3 regions of the Exiguobacterium sp. s28 genome follow, and region 3 is predicted to be linked to each of the others. Evidence: riboswitches for the same ligand, from Rfam matches in the RefSeq annotation. Region 3 holds a riboswitch; each other region holds the start of a gene.
The links. A riboswitch is a leader RNA that binds a small molecule or an ion and turns the genes downstream of it on or off. The one in region 3 is predicted to bind S-adenosylmethionine.
Positions count from the first base shown of each region.

Region 1: linked by a shared signal. The riboswitch ahead of mtnK (S-methyl-5-thioribose kinase) and the one ahead of KNP78_RS06760 (Na+/H+ antiporter NhaC family protein) in region 3 are both predicted to bind S-adenosylmethionine.
Region 2: linked by a shared signal. The riboswitch ahead of metK (methionine adenosyltransferase) and the one ahead of KNP78_RS06760 (Na+/H+ antiporter NhaC family protein) in region 3 are both predicted to bind S-adenosylmethionine.

Region 1 is NZ_JACSLL010000003.1:136,881-142,145, forward strand. Features, by position in the region: gene KNP78_RS05105 (sugar ABC transporter ATP-binding protein) at 1-152, opposite strand, end outside; gene KNP78_RS05110 (sugar ABC transporter substrate-binding protein) at 152-1,228, opposite strand; gene mtnA (S-methyl-5-thioribose-1-phosphate isomerase) at 1,221-2,255, opposite strand; gene mtnK (S-methyl-5-thioribose kinase) at 2,252-3,406, opposite strand; SAM riboswitch class I at 3,488-3,590, opposite strand; SAM riboswitch class I at 3,796-3,897, shown strand; gene KNP78_RS05125 (2,3-diketo-5-methylthiopentyl-1-phosphate enolase) at 3,968-5,125, shown strand; gene KNP78_RS05130 (2-hydroxy-3-keto-5-methylthiopentenyl-1-phosphate phosphatase) at 5,122-5,265, shown strand, end outside.
Region 2 is NZ_JACSLL010000001.1:306,108-311,372, reverse strand. Features, by position in the region: gene KNP78_RS01595 (glucose-6-phosphate isomerase) at 1-748, shown strand, start outside; gene ytkD (RNA deprotection pyrophosphohydrolase) at 847-1,320, shown strand; gene KNP78_RS01585 (alpha/beta hydrolase family protein) at 1,301-2,062, shown strand; gene pckA (phosphoenolpyruvate carboxykinase (ATP)) at 2,092-3,663, opposite strand; SAM riboswitch class I at 3,978-4,097, shown strand; gene metK (methionine adenosyltransferase) at 4,228-5,265, shown strand, end outside.
Region 3 is NZ_JACSLL010000004.1:164,661-169,925, reverse strand. Features, by position in the region: gene KNP78_RS06765 (GGDEF domain-containing protein) at 1-1,596, shown strand, start outside; SAM riboswitch class I at 1,693-1,788, shown strand; gene KNP78_RS06760 (Na+/H+ antiporter NhaC family protein) at 1,841-3,142, shown strand; gene KNP78_RS06755 (TVP38/TMEM64 family protein) at 3,170-3,814, opposite strand; gene trhO (oxygen-dependent tRNA uridine(34) hydroxylase TrhO) at 4,039-4,980, shown strand; gene KNP78_RS06745 (divergent PAP2 family protein) at 5,097-5,265, shown strand, end outside.

The DNA of each region.
Region 1 (5,265 bases), on a different contig from region 3:
ATGGCGCCACTCAACAGCTTCACGAGCGTGCTCTTTCCGGCCCCGTTCAATCCAAGCAAGCCATGAATCTCGCCACGTCGGAGCGTGAAGTTGACATCGTCGAGCACGGTGACGTCGCCATAACGTTTCGTGACGCGTTCCAGCCGTAACATCAGTCCGTCCCTTTCATCCAGTCCGACCAGGCCGCGTCTGACGCGCCCCAGTTCGGGACGTATTGGCCGAGGTCGTCCATCGTCACTTTTTCGTCCGGCAAGACGTCACGGTCGACGAGATACGGATCGACCGAATGAATCGACGGCGTCTCTTCACCCGCCAGTTTTTGATACGCGTAACGGACTTGGATCCGTCCGATTTCAGCCGGATCCGTCGCCGCCGTCACTTTCCACGGGCTGCCGTCCTCTTGCATGAGTTGAAGGTCTTCGTCACTCAAATCGATGCCATAGACGGCGATTTCATCGCGTCCGGCCTGTTTGATGGCACGGCTCGCCCCTTTGGCGAACTCGTCCCACATCGCGAATACGGCATCAATCTCGCCTTCCGGATACTTCTTCAAGATCGCTTCCATCTGGCTCTGTGTGTCGAGCGCCGTATTGTTCGTCGCCGAACCGAACTTGGCGACTTCCGTGATGCCTGGGTAGCGTTTCAAGAACGCATCATAAATCGTGTGGCGTCGTTCCATCGGTGTGAAGCCACCGACCCAAATCGTGACGATTTTGCCTTCGCCGTCCAAATCTTCGGCCAGTGCCTTGAGCGAACGCCAAGCGAGCGAATAGTCGTCCTGGTCGATGACCGTCACCCCGTCGTTCGTCAAATCATTGTCGAACGCGACGACTTTGATGCCTTTGTCGAGTGCGCGTTGGACCGGTTCTTTCAATGCATCGGCGCGGCCATGGTCAATCAAGATGACATCGACGCCTTGCGTCGTCGCCGTGTCGACGTAACTCGCCATCTTCGACAGATCGTTGTCGGCGTTGTACACTTTCACGTTGCCGCCGAACGATTCGACTTGTTCCGTCACCCCATTGATATACTGCGACGAGAACGTCCCGATCGACATCTGCATGATGAGGGCGACATCGATATCTTTTGGCAACGTCCCGTTCGAGACCGAGACGGGTTTCGTCTCTGCCGTCTTCTCGGCCGGCTTCGATGGGGCCGCTTGCTCGTTCGTGCAACCGACGAGCGCCAAGACGAATGTGAATAACAAAATCAAGAGTTTTTTAGACATGAATCGTTCCCCCTACATGATGTGTGATGGCGGCCTCTGTCGGTTCGAACACACCCGCCTCGGTGATGAGTCCGGTGATGAGATCGGGCGTCGTGACGTCGAACGCCGGATTGAAGACGGTGATGCCGACGGGCGCCGTCGGTTGACCACCGATATGTGTGACTTCTGACGGGTTCCGCTCCTCGATTTCAATCGTGTCATCCGCCGTCAAATCGAACGTCGAATGCGGCGCAGCGACGTAGAACGGAATGCCGTAATGCTTGGCGAGGACGGCGAGCTGCAACGTCCCGATTTTATTGGCGACGTGCCCCGTCCGTGTGATGCGGTCGGCTCCGACGATGATGGCATCGACTCGTTTCGACTGAATCGTCCAAGCCGCCATATTGTCGGTGATGAGCGTCACGTCGATATCGGCCCGGTCGAGCTCCCAGACGGTGAGGCGTGCCCCTTGCAGGAGCGGCCGCGTCTCACAGGCGAAGACGTTGAAGGATACACCGCGTTCTTTTCCGACGTAAAACGGGGCGAGCGCCGTCCCGTAACGCGATGTCGCGATGGCACCGGCGTTGCAGGTCGTCAACACGTTCCCCCCGGCCGGCAACACCGTCAGTGCATGCTCGCCGATGGCCCGGTACGTATCGACGTCCCGGTCGTACAAAGCGATGGCGCGGCGTTTGATTTCCTCGGCAATCGCCTCGAAGTCGTCCCCGACATTTAAATCAAGGAGCGATTCGATCACGTTTTGCAGATTGACCGCTGTCGGCCGGGTCGCGATCAAGCGGCGTCCGACGAGGTCGAGCCGACGCGTAAAGTCCGGATCGTCGACTAACCGGCCCGCCTCTTTGGCGAGGACGAACGCCCCGAAGTATGCGATGGCCGGGGCGCCGCGGACTTGGAGCGTCTCGATGGCATGTTCGGCCTGTTCGAGCGTCTCAATCGTCACGTACCGCTCTTCATGCGGCAACAACGTCTGATCCAATACGATGAGTTCGTCTGTCTGTGAATGGAAACGGATGTTTTGAACCGTCATACGCGCACCCCCGACAGGAGTGTCACCAAGTCGTCAATCGATTCGACGCTGTGGCGTTCTTTAATGAGCGCCGTCCCGAGGGCGAGCGCGTCACGTTTTCGTTCGAGCCGCGTCGCTTCCGGCAACGTCTCGAGATCGGCGACACCGGCCAGTCCGACGGCACGGCGAATGAGTTCGCAACCGGCGTAGCCGATCGTGTCGCTGAAAATCGTCCGCAACAACTCGTCGACGAAACCAATCGTGTTGAACGGCTCGACGGCGCGTTCAAAATTGGCCCGAAACGTCTTCTCGAACGTCTCCCACACCGTCAAGACGTCCGTGAAACGCTCGAAGCGTTTGAGCGGGTCATGGAACGTCGACAGCGTCAAATGGGCGATGATTTGGCCGAGGTCGAAGCCGAACGGTCCGTAAAACGCGAACTCTGGATCGATGATTTTCGTCTCTTGTTGAGTCGCGAAGATGCTGCCCGTATGTAGGTCTCCGTGCAGGAGTGCCTCATGTTTCGTGACAAAGCCGACTTTCAGTTTCGTCACCTCGACTTTGAGCGCTTGGTCTTGCCAAAGGCGTTCGACATCTTCTCGCAGCGCCGTCTCGATGTTGTTCGACTCCGCGTCTTTGAACGGGTCGGTAAAGATGAGTTTCTCGGTGATGTCACACAGTTCCGGGTTGTAATAGTCACGTTCAATCCGCTTCTTCGCGATCGGCCCGGCCGCGTAATCCGACGTCGCGAACAGCGTCTCGCCTAAAAATTCACCGACATGGCGGGCAAGTTCAGGATACGTTTTCCCTTCCAAATAGCCAGTCCGAACGATCTCAAAATCTGACAGGTCCTCTAAAATCGTGTAGGCGAGCGGGCGGTCACTGCCAAGCACGACTGGCACGAAACGAGGGACGACGTTGGCGAATTCGCGCAACGCCAACTGCTCGATCCACGCCCGTTCAAGTGTGAGCGGCCAACTTTCGCCGACGACTTTCGCATATGGGAGCGCTTGTTTGACGATGAGACTCGTTTCGCCTTGTCGGATGCGGAAAACGAGGTTCAAATTGCCGTCCCCGATCTCCTCGCAATGCGTGATGCCTCCGTCTTCGATTAACCCCAACGTTTTCACATGCTCGACGACGGTCTGTTCTGTAAATGGTTGATATGACATAATGTTTTCCCCTTCCTGTACGTTGCCCATAAAAAAAGCCCCTTTCTCCGCGAGAAAGAGGCACAGCCAAACTGGTTGTTCCTCTCATCTGTCAGACATTCGTCTGGTGGATGTAGCACCGTGCCTAGTGGTCGGTTGCTGCGGCGTCATCGGGCCAATTCCCTCTGCCAACTCGCGATAAGAGTGGTTTATTCGATTCGGTGAACTTATGTGCTGAATATTACGGACTCGACGTCACGATTGTCAACGGCAATTTCCCGATGCAACTTCGTCTTTTTTTGTGCATATATGGAAACAACTTTCCAAAATATTTTTTTTGGAAAAAAAGGAATTGACGATGTGACGATTCTGTGCAAAAATTCAATTAAATTTCACAACTTCAAATCACATTCTTATCAAGAGCAGACGGAGGGACAAGCCCGATGATGTCGCAGCAACCGACCAGAGATGGCACGGTGCTAATTCTTGCAGCGTAAGCTGAGAGATAAGAGTTCATTTTTTTTATGATGACCTCTTGCCTCGGCATGGGGTCATTTTTGTTTGCCTGGAAGGAGGAACCATATGAGTATCACTGCCACATATGAAATCAAACGGACGGACGCGGTCGCGACCGTCGCCAACAAGATCGCCCTCGAGCTGACCGTCGGCACATGGACGGACTTGCCTCACTTAGAGCAAGAGCAGTTACAGGCGTTCCGAGGTGAGGTCGTATCAACCACACATACGGACACGACGAGCCGCTTCACGATCCGCTATCCGTTACATAATGTCAGCCCTGACTTTTCATCCATCTTGACGACGACGTTCGGGAAACTGTCCCTCGATGATTCGGTCCGATTAATCGATTTGACGTTGCCGGAGACGCTCGCCTCTGATTTCAAAGGCGCCAAGTTCGGTGTCGACGGGATTCGTGAGTTGCTCGGCGTTCAGGATCGCCCGCTCGTCATGAGCATCTTCAAAGGCGTCATCGGCCGTGACCTCGCGTTTCTCGAGCAGCAACTCCGCGATCAGTTCGCCGGTGGCATCGATATCGTCAAAGACGACGAGATTTTATACGACAACCCGCTCACCCCGTCGCTTGAACGGGCCCGGATCGGAGCGGACGTCATTCAAGCCCACTTCGAGGCGACCGGGAAACGCGTCCTGTACGCCATCACGCTGAGCGGCCCCGTGTTCGGTCTGCGTGACCAGGCGCTCCGTCTCATCGAGGCCGGTGCGACGGCGCTCCTGTTCAACGTCTATACGTACGGTCTCGACGCACTGCGCGAACTCGCGAACGATCCGGATATCCACGTCCCGATCTTGGCACATCCGGCCTTTGCCGGCGCCTTGACCGGATCAATCAGTCATTCGCTTTTGCTCGGTAAACTCCCTCGCCTCGCCGGGGGCGATTTGACGCTCTTCCCGTCACCGTACGGCTCACTTGCGACACCGCGCGACGAGGCGTTCGTGATTCGTGACCAGAGTGCCGAACCACATTGGTCGAAGCCGATTTTGCCGGTCCCGTCCGCGGGGATTCATCCGGGACTCGTCGCCGATATCATTCGGGACTTCGGGACGGATGTCGTCATCAACGCCGGCGGTGGCATTCACGGTCATCCGGACGGTGCAGCCGCCGGGGCTCGTGCGTTCCGACAAGCCATCGCTCACGTACTCGGTCAAACCGAAGGGCAGACGGACGAGCTCGATACCGCGTTGAAGGCGTGGGCGTCACGATGACGGCCCATATCCTCTGCGACTTTGACGGGACGATTACGGCGGAAGACAATATCATCGCGTTGATGAAGGCGTTCGCCCCGCCGGCTTGGGTCGAGTTGAAAGACGCGGTCCTCGAGCAACGGATTTCCATCCGATCCGGG
Region 2 (5,265 bases), on a different contig from region 3:
TGACGTCGGAGGCCGCTTCTCGGTCCTCACACCGGTCGGGCTCCTTCCGATCGCTGCGGCAGGCATCGACATCGATGTCCTCATGGAAGGTGCACGCGACGCACAAAACGCCTATTCGTCACCAGAGCTCTCTGAGAACGAGGCGTACCAATATGCGGTCGTCCGTAACGCCTTGTATGCGAAAGGCAAGTCGATCGAGTTGCTCGTCAACTACGAACCGGCCTTGCACTACGTGTCGGAGTGGTGGAAACAGCTTTACGGCGAATCAGAAGGGAAAGACAACAAAGGGATCTTCCCGGCGGCTGTTGACTTCTCAACCGACCTCCACTCGATGGGACAATACATCCAAGAAGGTCGTCGTGACTTGTTCGAGACGGTCATACGTGTCACGAACGTCCGTCACGCGATGAACGTGCCAGAAGACGCGCAAGACCTCGACGGCTTGAACTTCCTCGCTGGCGAAACGATTCAATTCGTGAACGACAAAGCGGCTGAAGGAACACTCCTTGCCCACACGGACGGAGAAGTACCGAACCTCGTTGTCGAATTGCCAGAGATGACGCCGTACCACCTCGGTTACTTGTTCTACTTCTTCGAGAAGGCATGCGCGATGAGCGGATACATTCTCGGGGTGAACCCGTTCAACCAACCGGGCGTCGAAGCGTATAAAGCGAACATGTTCGCGTTGCTTGGAAAACCAGGTTACGAAGAACAAAAAGCTGAGCTTGAAAAGCGCTTGAACCAATAATTTTGAGTAGGTCCGCTCCGGCGGGCCTATTTTTTTGTTTGAAACTGGGGGAAGACAAGGTAAAGTGAGAGTAGACAGGGGAAAGAAAGGGATGGACTATGTTGACATTCACGGACTACTATCACAATAAAGTCGAGTTGAGCTTTGCGCACTATCCATTTTCGGATACGCCGCTCCACGTCTGGGTCGTCGCCCGCTATGAGAATCAATGGGTGCTGACGAAGCACAAGCAACGCGGGCTCGAGTTCCCGGGCGGGAAAGTCGAACCCGGCGAACATGAGGATGATGCCGCGATTCGGGAAGTGTATGAAGAGACGGGTGGTGTCGTGAAGACGCTGCACTATCTCGGACAATACCGCGTGCTCGGGCGCGGGGACACGGTCATCAAAAATATTTACTTCGCCGAGATCGAGCGCTTCGATGACCATCCGGCCGTCGATGAGACCGACGGCGCCGTTCTCATGAAGGAACTGCCAACGAATCTGCTCCGGAACAACCGGTACAGTTTCATGATGAAAGACAGGGTGCTCCCGGAAACGATGAAGGTGCTACATGAAAAACGAATGGTTTGACCGGATCGAGGTCCTCCCACCATATGCCGGTTATGCGGTCCACCGTGGCTGGTACGCGACGCGCGATGGTGAGGATGTCGTCGCCTATACGATCACGCCGACGCGACCGAACGGGCACGTCCTGTTTTATTTGCGCGGCGGAACAGGACGCATCGGGGACGTGCGCTTGCCCCGGTTGATGCAGTTCGCGGCCAAAGGCTTCCACGTCGTGGCGCCTGTTTACCGTGGTAACCATGGGGGGAGCGGGAAAGAAGACTTCGGCGGGGCCGATTTAGAGGATGTCTTGTCTCTCTATGATCGCGTCCATCGAACGGACACGCTCATTCATGCCCTTGGCTTCTCGCGCGGGGGCATGATGGCGTTGTCGCTCGCCGCGGAGCGGCCGCTCACGTCCGTGACGTCATGGGCGGGTGTCACCAATTTGGAATGGACGTACGAAGAGCAGCGCTCGATGCGGAAAATGCTCCGCCGTATGACCGGGGGTGACCCGGAAGCGGCTCGTACGGCGTACGTGGAGCGTTCACCCCTCTACAAGGACTGGGAGGCCCCGACGTTATTGATTCACGGGACAGACGACGAGCAAGTGCGGCTCCGCCATGCGACAGCCGTGGCCGAACGGATGGGGGAGCGGGCCGAACTTTGGATCGTCCCGTTCGCTCATCAACTCCCGTTTTGGGAAAAGTGGAAGACGACCGATGAGGCGATGGACTGGATGTTAGCCGTCGCACCAAAAAATGACTAGCGCCTGAACCAGGCGCTAGTCATTTTTTATTACACGATGATTGGGCCGGCTGCGACGACCGCCTCACTCGCTTTCGTGAATCGTTTGAAGTTGTCTTGGAACTTACGGGCGAGCGCTGCCGCCTCGGCGTCGTAGCGGGCACCGTCTTTCCAGGTGCCCCGTGGGTTGAGCACGTCGTCTGGCACCCCGTCGATGTGGCGTGGAATCTCGACGTTGAAGATGTCATGGCGCGTCGTCTCGACGTCACGCAATTTCCCGTTGACGGCCGCGTTCACCATCGCCCGTGTATAGGCGAGCTTCATCCGCGATCCTTCGCCGTATGCGCCGCCGGTCCAACCGGTATTGACGAGATAGACGTCGACGTCATGTTTCTCGATCAACGTGCCGAGCATGTCGGCGTAGCGTTCCGGTGCGAGCGGCAAGAACGGTGACCCGAAACATGTCGAGAAGGTCGCCTGAGGCTCCGTCACGCCGCGCTCCGTGCCGGCTAGCTTCGACGTATAGCCTGACAAGAAGTGATACATTGCCTGCTCCTTCGTCAATTTGCTGATTGGAGGCAGGACGCCGTACGCGTCGGCCGTCAAGAAGACGATCGTGTTCGGATGCCCGGCTCGTGACGGAAGCATCGCGTTATCGATAAATTGAATCGGGTAGGCGGCCCGTGTGTTCTCAGTGAGTGAGATGTTCTTGTAGTCTGGCGCCCGTTCCTCGTCCAAGACGACGTTCTCGATCAACGAGCCAAATCGAATGGCATCGTAGATTTGAGGTTCGTTCTCACGCGACAAGTTGATCGTCTTCGCGTAGCAACCGCCTTCAATGTTGAAGACGCCGTCAGGAGACCAACCATGCTCGTCGTCCCCGATTAAATGACGTTCTGTGTCGGCCGATAGCGTCGTCTTTCCGGTACCTGATAGCCCGAAGAAGAGAGCCGTCTCGCCGGCATCCGATACGTTCGCCGAGCAATGCATCGACAAGACGTGCTGTTCCGGTAACAGGAAGTTCATGACTGAGAAAATCGATTTTTTAATTTCGCCGCCGTATTCTGTTCCCCCGATCAGAATGGTCCGTTTGGCGAATGAGACGAGAATGAACGTTTCGGAGTTCGTCCCGTCGACTTCCGGATCGGCCTTATAGCTCGGTGCATAGATGACCGTGAACGGATCAAAGGCACCTTGTGTCGGCCATTCGCGCAAGAACAACTGTTTCGCGAACAAGTTGTGCCACGCGTATTCTGTGATGGCCCGCACTGGAAGCGTATAATGCTCGTCAGCCCCGGCAGACGCCTCGAGATAATAGAGCTTGTCTTTCGTCTCGAGATGCGTGAGCACTTTATCGAGCAGTGCCGTGAACTTCTCTTCTGCGATCGGTTGGTTGACCGGACCCCAGTCTACTAAATGATTGCTGACTTCATCTTGCACGACGAATTTGTCTTTCGGTGACCGTCCTGTGAATTTACCTGTACTGACCGATAAAGCCCCGTCTTTCGTCAGTACGCCTTCCCCGTTGCGAATGGCTTCTTCCACCAATTCTGGAACCGTTAAGTTCCGCATCATGTCGGCACCTTTAATTAATTCTTCAATTTTCAGGAGCGTTGTCGCCATCCTGAATCCCACCTTTCCCCTAAATAGATGTGGATGAAATCCGCATACTTCCGCGTTTGATTAGTATGACATTTTTATTATATGTGACATACTAATCAAAAACAAGCCTTTTTTACCCTTTAAAGTAAGCGCTTTCTTACACTGTCATTCTAACATATTCTGTACCAGGTCATAGTACAAAATCGAAAACCGACAAAAAAATGTTTGATATTTCACAAACATAACTATTGCGAGTTCGTGAAAAGTTTTACGAATTCAGTCGATACGCTTGACAGAACGGGGTGTCATTTATATGATGGTCTTCGTAACGGATACTCTTATTCTGAGCGGTGGAGGGAACAAGGCCCTACGAAGCCCAGCAACCGTCCGATTTGTCATTGTTATTCGGAAAAGGTGCTATCCTGAAGCGAAGCGCAAGCTTCGAACGATAAGAGGGTAAGGAAGAACGATTCAACCTTTCCCATTGAACATGGCGAAAGGTTTTTTTCATTACCGTCCCAAAGCAACGCGTAAGGGGAACGAGTACCGTCCACACATCACCCTTATTATAGGAGGTTTTTCGAAATGGCAAACTTGAACCGTCGACTTTTCACTTCGGAGTCCGTCACGGAAGGACATCCGGATAAAATTTGTGACCAAATCTCAGATGCGATTTTGGATGCGATTTTAGCTGAAGATCCAAACGCCCGCGTTGCGGCTGAGACATCTGTCACGACAGGTCTCGTGCTCGTAGCAGGTGAGATCACAACATCAACTTACGTGGATATCCCGAAAGTTGTTCGTGAAACAGTTCGTGAGATCGGCTATACACGTGCAAAATATGGTTTTGATGCAGAGACTTGTGCTGTCCTCACATCGATTGATGAGCAATCGGTAGACATCGCCCAAGGTGTCGACCAAGCGCTTGAAGCTCGTGAAGGACAAATGACTGAAGAAGAAATCGATGCAATCGGCGCTGGTGACCAAGGTCTCATGTTCGGTTACGCAACAAAAGAGACACCAGAACTCATGCCGCTCCCGATTTCACTCGCACACAAATTGTCACGTCGTTTGGCAGAAGTTCGTAAGAACGGCACGCTCGCTTACCTTCGTCCTGATGGTAAGACACAAGTGACGGTCGAATACGACGAAGCGAACAACCCAGTTCGCATCGACACAATCGTCATCTCGACGCAACACGCCGAAGACATCACACTCGAACAAATCCAAGCTGATTTGAAAGAGCACGTCATCGACGCGGTCATCCCGTCTGAACTCATCGACGCGGATACAAAATACTTCATCAACCCGACTGGCCGTTTCGTCATCGGTGGACCACAAGGGGATGCAGGCCTTACAGGACGTAAAATCATCGTCGATACGTACGGTGGTTACGCTCGCCACGGCGGCGGCGCGTTCTCAGGTAAAGATCCAACCAAAGTTGACCGTTCAGCGGCGTACGCGGCTCGTTACGTAGCGAAAAACCTCGTTGCAGCGGGACTTGCTGATAAAGCAGAAGTTCAACTTGCTTACGCGATCGGCGTTGCCCACCCGGTATCGATCGCAGTCGACACGTTCGGCACAGGCAAATTGAGCGAGACTGAGCTCGTCGAACTCGTTCGC
Region 3 (5,265 bases):
GACGTATTGAACATACCCGCCATCGAGCCGTTGCCGTTCATCTTGATCGCGCTCCTTGTCATCATTTTTCAAATGGACTCCATCGAACGGAAAGGCGTCTACTTCACGTTTTCGGAAAGTATCGTCCTCATCATTTTCTTGTTTTTTGATTTCGAGACGGCGCTTTTCGTCAATCAGATTGGTCTCCTCGTCTTCCAGTTCGTCAACTTGAAACCGCGCATCGCGCTTCGACGCTTCCGCTTCACGTATCCGTGGAACGCCATCACGTCATTTTTAGAGATTGCCATCCCAGCCAGTGTGTACTTGGCCCTCGGCGGTGTGACCGGTCTCGGTTTTTATTCCCAAGATTCGTTTCTGCCGCTTGCCGGCTTGATTGTGGCCATCATCTTGAACACTGTCGTGCAAAAGTATCAAGTCGGTTGGTGGTTCCGTGTCGATATCCCGGTCCGCGACTTTCTAAGCATCGCGTTTTACACGTATATCGTCAGTCTCGTCTTCATTTTGGCGGCCTCGTTGTTCCGGGAGACGAATTTACTCGTCGTCAGCAGTATCGCCGCCGCACTCACCTTTTTTATTAAGCGGCTCATCATCCAGAAAGGTCGGCAAGACGCCTTCAAGTCGTTGATTGAACAATATGATGAGGCAAAAGAAGCCGTGTCGTTGTCACAAAGCGAGGCGCAAGCGATTGAGGTCTTCCTCAGTCAATGTGAACGACTCAACGAGTACGACGAAGGGTTCGTCGAGTTCAAACTGTTCGACCGTACGCTTTACTTTGATTTGAAGACGCGTCAGCCGATTGACCGTCACATCGTGTTCGATTTGCTCGATCACGCTTATCCGAACGAAGCCTCGGTCGAATATGAGATGCGCTTCGAATGGGACGCACCACTGTCGAACGAATTTGACGACGACTATCATAGTTTCATCTCGGTTCGGTCCGAGGAGATCGAAGGGATTCGCACGTGGCTCGTCATGACGGGTGAACACGTCTATGGGTATCCCCCGACCATCCAACGTGAAATCGTCAAACTTCTCAAGTCGTTCAACCGGACGATCAGCCGTTGCCATGAGCGCGACCGTCTTTACACGGAAAGTCGGACCGACAGCTTGACGCTCCTCGCCAATGCACGCGCGTTTTACGAATACGGGATTCAACAAATCTCGGACGGTTCGATGTATCCGATTTCGGTCGCGATGCTCGACATCGACTTTTTCAAAAAAATCAACGATGTGCACGGACATCAAGTCGGGGACAGTGTGCTCCAAGAGTTTGGACGGCGGATTCGCCAGGCACTCCGCACCGAAGATTTTGCCGCCCGTTACGGCGGTGAAGAGTTCATCTTGCTATTGAACCGTTGCGATGTCGAACAGGCAATCGAAATCGCCGAACGAATCCGGCAACAAATCGAGAACAAACCGTTCCACGTCGACGGGATCGATATCCCCGTCACCGCTTCGATCGGTGTCGACACGATTCAGGCGTTCGGTGACAAACGCCTCGACAATACGATTCGTAACGCTGACCGGGCCCTCTACGTCGGCGGGAAGTACGCCGGACGCAACCGCGTCGCCCATTACAATTTCTTAACGACCTGACTCACCCCCACGTTCACCGCGTGGGGGTTTGCTATTGACAAGCGGATTTGAAACAAGTACGTTAGGGAACGTGTCTTATAATTAAATATCACAACTTTTTTATCAAGAGAGACTGAGGGACTGGCCCAGTGACGTCTCGGCAGCGGGTAACCTGTGCCAAATCCAGCGAGCAGTCTGCTCGAAAGATGAAAAAAGTGTTTTCTTGTAGAGAGAGCCTTTTTTCAGAAGGCTCTCTTTTTATTTTATGAATGAGGTGAATCGATTGGAACAACCGACAGCTAACAAATGGGCACTATTGCCTTTGCTCGTCTTCCTCGTCTTCTTTATCGGGGCAGGCATCTACTATAACGACTTTTATAAATTCCCGGTCCTGATCGCGGCGTTGATCGCGGTCATCGTCGCGGCGTTGATGACGAAAGGCAGCGTCACTCAGACGGTCGAGCGTGTCGCCCAAGGTGCGGGGAACCCCGGCATTTTAATCATGGTCTTCATCTTCTTGCTCGCCGGAGCGTTCTCGAGTGTCGCCGAAGCAATCGGCGCAATCGACGCGACCGTCAATGCGGCGCTGACATTTTTACCGTCCTCGCTTCTACTGAGCGGTTTATTCGTCATCGCGGCATTCATCTCGATGGCGATGGGAACGTCGACGGGCACGATTGCCGCCCTCGCCCCGATCGCGCTCGGTATCCACGAAGAAAGTGGCGTCAATATCGCCATCGCGGCGGCTGCCGTCGTCGGTGGTGCCATGTTCGGGGACAACTTGTCGTTCATCTCGGACACGACAATAGCTGCCGTCCGGACCCAGCGTACCAATATGCGTGACAAATTCCGAACCAACTTTTGGATTGTTCTCCCGGCCGCCCTTATCACAATCGTCCTCTTATCGGTGTTATCGAGCGGTGAATCGACCATCGAGCCGGCAGCGTTTGAATGGTATAAGCTGATTCCGTACCTTGCGGTCATCGTGCTCGCCTTGACGGGAATGAACGTCATCCTCGTCTTGCTCGGCGGCATCGCCCTGACCGGCATCATCGGTCTGTTGGACGGCAGTCTAGCCGTCACCACGTACGTCACCGCCATGGCGGACGGCATGATGGGCATGGCCGAGATTTCACTCCTGACATTGCTCATGGGTGGGCTCGTCGGACTCATCTCGCATAACGGCGGACTCACGTACTTGCGTGACGCGCTCACGTCCCGAATTAAAAGACGGGCCGGCGCGGAGTGGAGCATCGCCGGGCTCGTCAGTGCGACAAACGTCGCGACGGCGAACAACACGATTTCGATTCTCGTGGCTGGTCCGCTCGCCGCGAACATCGCCGACGATTATGACATCGAACGTAAAAAGTCAGCGAGTGTACTCGACATCTTCTCGTGTGGCGTCCAAGGCCTGTTGCCTTATGGGGCACAGCTTCTCATTGCGGCCGAACTGACGAACACAGCGTCACCGGCGCTCGTTCCGTATATGTTCTATCCGTTCTTGTTGTTCATTTGCGGAGGATTGGCCATCGCCTTCAACTTCCCGCGTTTCAAAAAACGCGCTTAACGAAAACGACCTTGTGAAGCAGTCGCTTCACAAGGTCGTTTGTCGTTTCGCTTCAAGTTCACGCTTCAGCTGCTCGTTCCGTTTTCTGAAGGCACGCCGTTTAAGCAGTTCTTCAAGTCCACGGCTGATGGCCCATAGGACAATCAGTAATAAGACGAGCATCGATAATCGGAACGGGCTTTGGATAAACTCTTCCCACTGGTCGCCAATGACAGAGAAAATCAAGACGACGAGCAACTTGCCGAACCCGGCCGCCATGATGAACGTACGGAGCGGCATTTGAATGAGCGCGAGTAAGTATGTGATCAAGCTGACCGGAATAAACGGGAGCGAGTACAGAAACCCGAGTGAGACCGGACTCATGTGCTTGATGCGTTCGAGCCAATAGACGCCTTGCTTATGTCTCTCGAGCCACCGCGTCATCGGCTTTCGGAACACGTAGCGAACAGCTACAAACACAAGAATTGTTCCGAGCAAACTCCCGATCCAAGACAGTAACGTCCCAAGCAAAAATCCATATGTCGCTGCGTTCGCCGAGATGATGAGGACGAGTGGGAGAAATGGAAAGATCGCCTCCAGGAACGGTGCCCCGAGTCCTGCCCAAGGTCCGCCCGGAAGTCCTTGTAGCCATTCAATCAAGTTTAAAATATATTGTTGGAGTGATGTCAGCATATCAGTTTCCACCTTCAACTTTCGTTATTCCTTTTTACCCGATTTCGCTCAGGAAGACGCATCCCCCTGCCCACCGCCGTAAAAAAATAAAAAGTATTTGCGAAATTCAGCTGTGATATCTATCATATAATATGGACTTGTGGTTGCAGGCAAGTCCGTTCGTCGAACGACACAACCCAACGTTCGTTTTCCTGCAAAAAACTGAACACAGGGGAGTAACACACATGGAAACAAAACCAATGCGGGTCTTGCTGTACTATAAGTACGTCAATATCGAAGACCCAGAAACGCTCACACAAGAGCACCTCAAGTATTGCAAGGATCTCGGCATCAAAGGACGCATCTTGATTTCTTCCGAAGGAATCAACGGGACGTGCTCTGGGACTTGGGAACAGACCGAGCAATACATGAACGACTTGAAAGCGAACCCGCTATTCAGCGACATCGAGTTCAAAATCGATGAAGTCGAAGAGCATGCGTTCTCGAAAATTTTTGTCCGTCATAAGAAAGAGCTTGTGACGTGGCGCTTTGATGGTGAGTTCGACGTGCCTAAACAGCACGGTGCATACCTCGAACCGGCAGAATGGAAAGAGATGATGAATCGCGACGATGTCGTCATCCTCGACGTTCGTAACAACTACGAGTACGATCTTGGTCACTTTAAAAACGCGATCAAAATCGATGTAGAGGCTTCTCGTTACATGCCAGATTGGCTCGAAGAGAACAAGGACCTCTACGAAGGGAAAACGTTACTCACGTACTGTACCGGAGGCGTCCGTTGCGAGAAATTTACCGCATATATGCGTGACCAAGGTCACGACAACATTTTCCACCTTAAAGGCGGCGTCGCCATGTACGGCAAAGACGAAGCCACGAAAGGCGAGGACTGGGAAGGTGAGCTTTACGTCTTTGACGAGCGCATCAACGTCCCGGTCAACACGGTCAACCCGTCCGTTGTTTCGGAGTGCATGCACTGCGGAACGAAGACGGTCCGCTACGTTAATTGTGCCAACCCGGTGTGTAATGCCCAACACTTCTGTTGTGAAGAGTGTGAACCAAAACAAATGCGTTCATGCTCGAAAGAGTGCCAGGAGCATCCACGCAACCGCTATATCATCGAGAATATCGCGGACAAACTTCAGGAGACTGAAGGCGTCGTCGGGTAACAAAAATCGACCGAGAAGCACTTCGAGCCTACGCTCGAGGTGCTTTTTTGACAGAAACTTTACGTCTAGCCGATGACAGAATCGGGTATAGTGTAGATACCATTGTCAGACAGGAAGTGAATCGATTGCTCTTTAACGAACCTTTACTCGCCGCCTTGCTCGCTTGGTTCATCGCACAAGCAGCTAAGCTCGTAACCGAACTCATTAAAACACGAGACTTTGAATTAGAAATCATGTTTGCCTCGGGTGGGATGCCAAGTTCCCACTCTTCGACCGTCGTCGCCT